Regions from separate parts of the Pseudomonas sp. B21128 genome, predicted to be linked through region 2. Evidence: predicted binding sites of a transcription regulator. Region 2 holds the regulator's gene; the other holds the start of a gene.
The links. The regulator sigma-54, encoded in region 2, starts transcription at its own class of promoters, with help from an activator protein. The targets are predictions, from matches to a motif close to ANTGGCATNNANNTTGCTNT.

Region 1 (3,413 bases), 2.1 Mb from region 2:
ACGTTGCGTTGCGGCAGCCAACTGATCAGCCTTGGCGACCGCGCAAGCGAGGTGCTGAACAAGTGTGGCGAGCCTGTCAGCCGCGATGTACTGGGTTACAAGCGCAGCGCCAATCGGCGGGAAGAGTTTCAGGTCGAGGAATGGACCTACGGCCCGAACAACGGCATGTATCAATACCTGCGCTTTGAAGGCAGCCGCCTGAAGCGGATCGACAGCAAACGCGGTAACTGATCCTCATCCGACACCGTACCTGAGGGATCGAGCTTGCTCGCGAATGCGTCAGGTCAGTCAGCCTATTAATCAACTGACAGATTGCATTCGCGAGCAAGCTCGCTCCCACCTTTATTTCTTTTTTCGCCCTGAAATAAAACAGGCCCCGATACAAAGTGCCGGGGCCTGTAATGATCACATCCGTGTGATCGTTCGCATGAACTCTAAAGTTGCGGCAGACGTATTGCTCGGCCCGTCTGTCGCCTCTTCTCCCGGTCCAGGCGAGAAGTCATGCCTTACTCGGCTTTCAGGCCGTCAGCGGAGACCGCTTTAACGCCTTTGATTTTCTTGGCGATGGCTACCGCTACGTCTTTCTGCGAATCGGTTACAGCAGTAGTCGACGACAGCGATACAACACCTTTGTTGGTTTCAACTTTGATGTCGGTGCCTGGAATGCCTTTTTCGGTAACCAGGTCAGCTTTGACTTTGGTGGTGATCCAGGTATCGGAAGTATCTTGTTTCATCTCGGTGACTTCACCGGCTGCCAGAGTCATTGGAGCCTGGGTAGCCTGAGCCGATTGTGCGAATGCACCGGAAGCCATGGTCAGGGTCAGCGCGGTTGCAGCAGCGGCAGTGATAGCGAACTTCTTCATACGAGTAACTCCTGTTTTTCTGGAAAGTCTGCTGGATGTCTTGTCAGCAGGGTTACCGTAGATATTGCGAACGCTGTGCCAACTTTTCAGATAACATAAAACCTATATAAATCAATAACTTATAAATAAGGCAAATTTCCGGATTCATGCAAAATGCATGAGTGGCTGAATATTCACATGCAAGTTGCGGCTTTTTGAAAAGTTCCTAAGGCGCTGAAATTATTGAAGCTTTTATGAAGCGCTGCGCAATGAAAAATGCCCCGCATTGCGGGGCACTTAGCCAACAAGACAAGGACAACCTTATGTACCGCTAGCCGTGCAGCCTTTTGGCGAATAGTCAGGTGCAACGGTAGTGCCGCAAGTCCAGAGACCCGCGCCCGTGCCAGAGGACCGAGTGAGGGTGATGGTTTTGTCCAATACTGGGCCTGGCGCATTTTTGATTGTGCAAACAATCGTCCCGGCACCCGATGATGCGGTGCCCGATGCGGTCACAGAACAGTTTGAGGTGGTAACCGTCGCACTGCCCGCCACGTTAGTCAGTGTGGGATCAGTCCCTTGGTTAATGACGTCCTCGAATGGCACTTTCATCGCACTGATCTCTGCCAACCCCGCCGTCACCTTGGACCGCGCCTGATATTTCGAATACTGCGGCAGGGCGATCGTCGCCAGAATCCCGATGATCGCCACAACGATCAGCAGCTCGATCAGCGTAAAACCTTGTTGTCTTTTCATAGAAACGCTCCATGCATGAGTCGAAATCTCATGATCTGAGAAGAACCGAGCACAGCCCATGCCAAGCGCCTAAAGCCCTGCAGGTAAAGCGCGAGCAACGCTCTACGCTGTTTCCTACAGCCAGCAACCGCACTATCTGACACTTTTTGTCACCTGCATCGACCGTGTTAGGCGCTGTCACTTGACTAGGCTATAAGTCATGAACTGCAAGCGTGCGGAATCCCCATGAATGACATCGCTCTGAGCGGTCTGGCCAAGCAATTGGTGCAGGCCGAACTGCTCACAGAAAAAAGCGCCCAGCAGGCCTGGCAACAGGCCCAGCGCAATCGGCTGTCGCTGGTCAGTTATCTGGTGCAGAACAAACTGGTTAAGAGCGCGCAGGTCGCCGAGATCGCCTCCGAGCACTTCGGCATGGCGTTCCTCGACCTTAATTGCCTGGACAAGGAAACCCAGCCCAAAGGCCTGGTCAGTGAAAAACTGGTGCGCCAGCATCACGCCCTGCCCTTGTGGCGACGCGGCAACAAGCTGTTCGTGGGGATTTCCGACCCAAGCAATCATCAGGCAATCAGCGACATCCAGTTCAGCACCGGGTTGAGCACCGAAGCCATCCTGGTGGAGGACGACAAGCTCAGCGACGCCATCGAAAAATTCTTCGACACCCACGGCACCGGTCTCGAAGACATGGCCGACGTCGATCTCGACGGCCTCGATGTCGAATCGATCGACGACAACAAGCAGGACGCCATTGGCGGACAAGACGCCGACGATGCGCCGGTGGTGCGTTTCGTCCACAAGATGCTGCTCGATGCGATCAAAAGCGGCTCCTCTGACCTGCATTTCGAGCCTTACGAAAAAAACTACCGGGTACGGGTGCGCACCGACGGCATTCTGCGCGAGGTGGCCAAGCCACCGATCCAACTGGCCGGGCGCATCGCCGCACGGTTGAAAGTCATGGCCAGCCTCGACATCTCGGAACGGCGCAAACCGCAGGACGGGCGGATCAAGATGCGCCTGTCCAAAAGCAAGTCGATCGACTTCCGGGTCAATACCCTGCCGACCCTGTGGGGCGAGAAAGTGGTTATCCGGATTCTCGACCCCTCCAGCGCGCAAATCGGCATCGACGCCCTCGGCTATGAGCCTGAGCAGAAAGACCTGTATTTGGCAGCCCTCAAGCAGCCACAAGGGATGATTCTGGTCACCGGCCCCACTGGCTCGGGCAAAACGGTGTCGCTGTACACCGGGCTGAATATTCTCAACACGGTCGACATCAACATATCCACCGCCGAAGACCCGGTGGAGATCAATATGGAGGGCATCAACCAGGTCAACGTCAACCCCAGACAGGGGCTCGACTTTGCCCAGGCCTTGCGCTCGTTTCTGCGTCAGGATCCGGACGTGATCATGGTCGGCGAGATCCGCGATCTGGAAACCGCCGAGATCGCGATCAAGGCTGCGCAGACCGGCCACCTCGTGCTTTCGACACTGCACACCAACAGCGCGGCGGAAACCCTGACGCGACTGCATAACATGGGCATCCCCGGCTTCAACATCGCCACTTCGGTCAGCCTGATCATCGCCCAGCGGCTGGCGCGCAAGTTGTGCAGCCACTGCAAGAGAGCCATCGAGATTCCGCGCGAAACCCTGATCAAGGAAGGCTTCCCCGAGGAACGCATCGGCAGTTTCACGATCTACGAGCCAGTCGGTTGCGATCACTGCAATGGCGGTTACAAGGGACGCGTGGGAATTTATGAAGTGGTGAAGAACACAGCAGACCTCCAACGACTGATCATGGCCGAGGGCAACTCGCTGGAAATCGAC
Region 2 (3,413 bases):
CAGGAGTTCCACATCAGCCACATCCGCGACAACCTCGGCATGAGCCTGTCCGGTGGTGAACGCCGCCGGGTGGAAATCGCTCGCGCGCTGGCGACTGCGCCGAAATTCATCCTGCTCGACGAACCGTTCGCCGGTGTCGATCCGATTTCGGTCGGCGACATCAAGCAAATCATCCACCACCTCAAAGCCAAGGGCATCGGTGTTCTGATCACCGACCACAACGTGCGTGAGACGCTGGATATCTGCGAAACCGCATACATCGTCAACGACGGTCAACTGATCGCCGAAGGTGACTCCGCTACCATTCTGGCCAATGATCTGGTCAAGGAAGTGTATCTGGGCCACGAGTTCCGCCTGTAAGCGCAAAGGTGCCCGGTGAGCCGCCCGGGCGCTGTATCGATTCAAGCAGAATTTAATACGCTTTAATTGTTACAGCGCTCTAGGCAAACACTTCAGTTTCAGGCATATAATTTGCTTAAGTTTGGCGCTTCGGCGCCCTGTAGTGGATGGCGCATCGCGCCGGCGAATAAGGTGTTAAGCCCCTGCCATGAAACCATCGCTAGTCTTGAGAATGGGCCAGCAGCTGACGATGACACCGCAGCTGCAACAGGCTATCCGTCTGCTCCAATTGTCGACCCTGGACCTGCAACAGGAAATTCAGGAGGCTCTGGAATCCAATCCGATGCTCGAACGCCAGGAAGAAGGCGAAGACTTCGACAACACCGATCCCTTGGCTGACAACGCCGAACAGAAGCCCAACACCGATATCCAGGAACCCTCCTATCAGGAAACCGCCCCGACGGTGGATAACCTCGAGGAAGGCGACTGGAGCGAGCGCATCCCCAACGAGCTCCCGGTCGACACCGCCTGGGAAGACGTCTACCAGACCAGCGCCAGCAGCCTGCCGAGCAGCGATGATGACGAGTGGGACTTCACCACGCGCACTTCAGTGGGCGAAAGCCTGCAAAGCCACCTGCTGTGGCAACTGAATCTGGCACCGATGTCCGACACCGATCGACTGATCGCCGTGACCCTGATCGATTGCATCAACAATCAGGGCTACCTGGACGAAACCCTCGAAGAGATTCTCGAAGCGTTCGATCCGGAACTGGACATCGAACTGGACGAGATCGAAGCCGTTCTGCACCGCATCCAGCAATTCGAGCCTGCCGGCATCGGCGCCCGCAATCTCGGCGAATGCCTGCTGCTGCAATTGCGCCAGCTATCGGCCAAGACGCCCTGGCTGGCTGAAGCGAAACGTCTGGTCAGCGACTACATCGACTTGCTCGGCAGCCGCGACTACAGCCAGTTGATGCGCCGCATGAAGCTCAAGGAAGATGAGTTGCGCCAGGTCATCGAGCTGGTGCAGAGCCTCAATCCACGGCCGGGCTCGCAGATCGAATCGACGGAAGCCGAATACGTCGTTCCGGACGTCATTGTGCGCAAGGACAATGAACGCTGGCTGGTCGAGCTGAATCAGGAGTCGGTACCTCGTCTGCGAGTCAACGCCCAGTACGCAGGCTTTGTGCGTCGCGCCGATACCAGTGCCGACAATACCTTCATGCGCAATCAGTTGCAGGAAGCCCGCTGGTTCATCAAGAGCCTGCAAAGCCGCAACGAAACCCTGATGAAAGTGGCCACCCAGATCGTCGAGCATCAGCGCGGCTTTCTTGAATACGGCGACGAAGCCATGAAGCCGCTGGTGCTGCATGACATCGCCGAGGCTGTCGGCATGCACGAGTCGACCATTTCCCGGGTGACCACGCAAAAATTCATGCATACCCCGCGCGGTATTTATGAACTGAAATACTTTTTCTCGAGCCACGTCAGCACCTCCGAGGGCGGCGAATGCTCGTCCACGGCGATCCGCGCGATCATCAAAAAACTGGTTGCCGCGGAAAATCAGAAAAAGCCGTTGAGTGACAGCAAGATCGCTGGTTTACTGGAGGCACAAGGCATTCAGGTGGCTCGCCGCACCGTCGCCAAGTACCGCGAATCCCTCGGGATCGCGCCTTCGAGCGAACGCAAGCGGTTGATGTAAGCCACGTTACAGCGTTCCAGTGGCAGGCTTTTCGGCCTGCCGCTTTATGCACTGGCAACGAAGGAGAAGCTGTATGCAAGTCAACATCAGTGGACACCAACTGGAAGTGACCGAACCTCTGCGCGACTACATCAATGAGAAACTTCAACGATTAGAGCGACATTTCGACAAGATCACCAACGTGCAAGTCACGATGTGCGTCGAAAAGCTGAAGCAGAAAATCGAAGCCACCTTGCATATCCCCGGCAGTGAAGTGGTCGCCAACGCAGAACATACCGATATGTATGCCGCGATCGACGCCTTGACCGACAAGCTGGACAAACAACTCAAAAAGCATAAGGAAAAGACCCAGAGCCTGCTCCAGGGCGCGACCGGTCGATAACCCCCTACCCCATGATCCGACTTGAAAGTATCCTGACCCCCGGCCGTTCCCTCGTGAACGTGCCGGGCGGCAGTAAAAAGAAAGCCCTCGAACAGATTGCCAACCTGATCGCCCGTGAAGTGCCGGATCTGGAGATGCAAGACGTCTTCGAGGCTCTGATTGCCCGTGAAAAACTCGGTTCTACCGGTTTTGGCAACGGCATCGCCATTCCTCACTGTCGCCTCAAGGGTTGCCAGTCGCCGATCAGCGCGCTGATGCACCTTGAAGCCCCTATCGATTTCGACGCCATCGACGGTGCGCCGGTTGACCTGCTGTTTGTACTGCTGGTCCCCGAAGCTGCCACCGACGCGCACCTGGAGTTGCTCCGCCAGATCGCCAGCATGCTGGATCGCAAAGATGTGCGCGATAAATTGCGCAGCGCTTCAAGCAATGAAGCCCTGTACCAGGTTGTTGTGGACGAGCAGAGCGGGCAGTAATCATGCGCCTGATCATCGTCAGTGGCCGTTCCGGCTCAGGTAAAAGTACCGCGCTGAATGTCCTTGAGGACAACGGTTACTATTGCATCGACAATCTGCCGGCAGGCTTGCTGCCGGAACTGGCTGAGCGCGCGCTGATTCACACTGAACTGGCGCAACCGCTGGTCGCGGTGTCGATTGATGCACGCAACCTGCCAAGCCATCTCTCGCGTTTTCCCGAACTGCTTGAAGAAGTGCGCAGCCGACATATCCAGTGCGATGTGCTGTATCTGGATGCCGACGAAGAAACCCTGCTCAAGCGTTTTTCGGAAACCCGTCGGCGCCACCCGCTGAGCAACGCCAATCGTTCGCTGGCCGAGGCGATCCAGGATGAAACCGCCCTGCTGGGGCCTATCGCCGATCTGGCCGATCTGAAGATCAATACCACCAATCTGAACCTTTACCAGTTGCGCGACACCATCAAGCTGCGTCTGCTGAGTCAGCCTGAGCCGGGCACGGCATTTCTGGTTGAGTC

Region 1: the regulator sigma-54 is predicted to act here: its motif matches at 1,642-1,661, upstream of AB4P91_RS10085 (pilin).

Annotation. Positions count from the first base shown of each region.
Region 1 covers NZ_CP162590.1:2,258,637-2,262,049, reverse strand. Annotated here, with positions in the region: gene AB4P91_RS10095 (DUF2845 domain-containing protein) at 1-231, shown strand, start outside; gene AB4P91_RS10090 (BON domain-containing protein) at 507-863, opposite strand; gene AB4P91_RS10085 (pilin) at 1,164-1,595, opposite strand; gene pilB (type IV-A pilus assembly ATPase PilB) at 1,821-3,413, shown strand, end outside.
Region 2 covers NZ_CP162590.1:190,425-193,837, forward strand. Annotated here, with positions in the region: gene lptB (LPS export ABC transporter ATP-binding protein) at 1-360, shown strand, start outside; gene AB4P91_RS00905 (RNA polymerase factor sigma-54) at 548-2,041, shown strand; gene hpf (ribosome hibernation-promoting factor, HPF/YfiA family) at 2,115-2,423, shown strand; gene ptsN (PTS IIA-like nitrogen regulatory protein PtsN) at 2,435-2,899, shown strand; gene rapZ (RNase adapter RapZ) at 2,902-3,413, shown strand, end outside.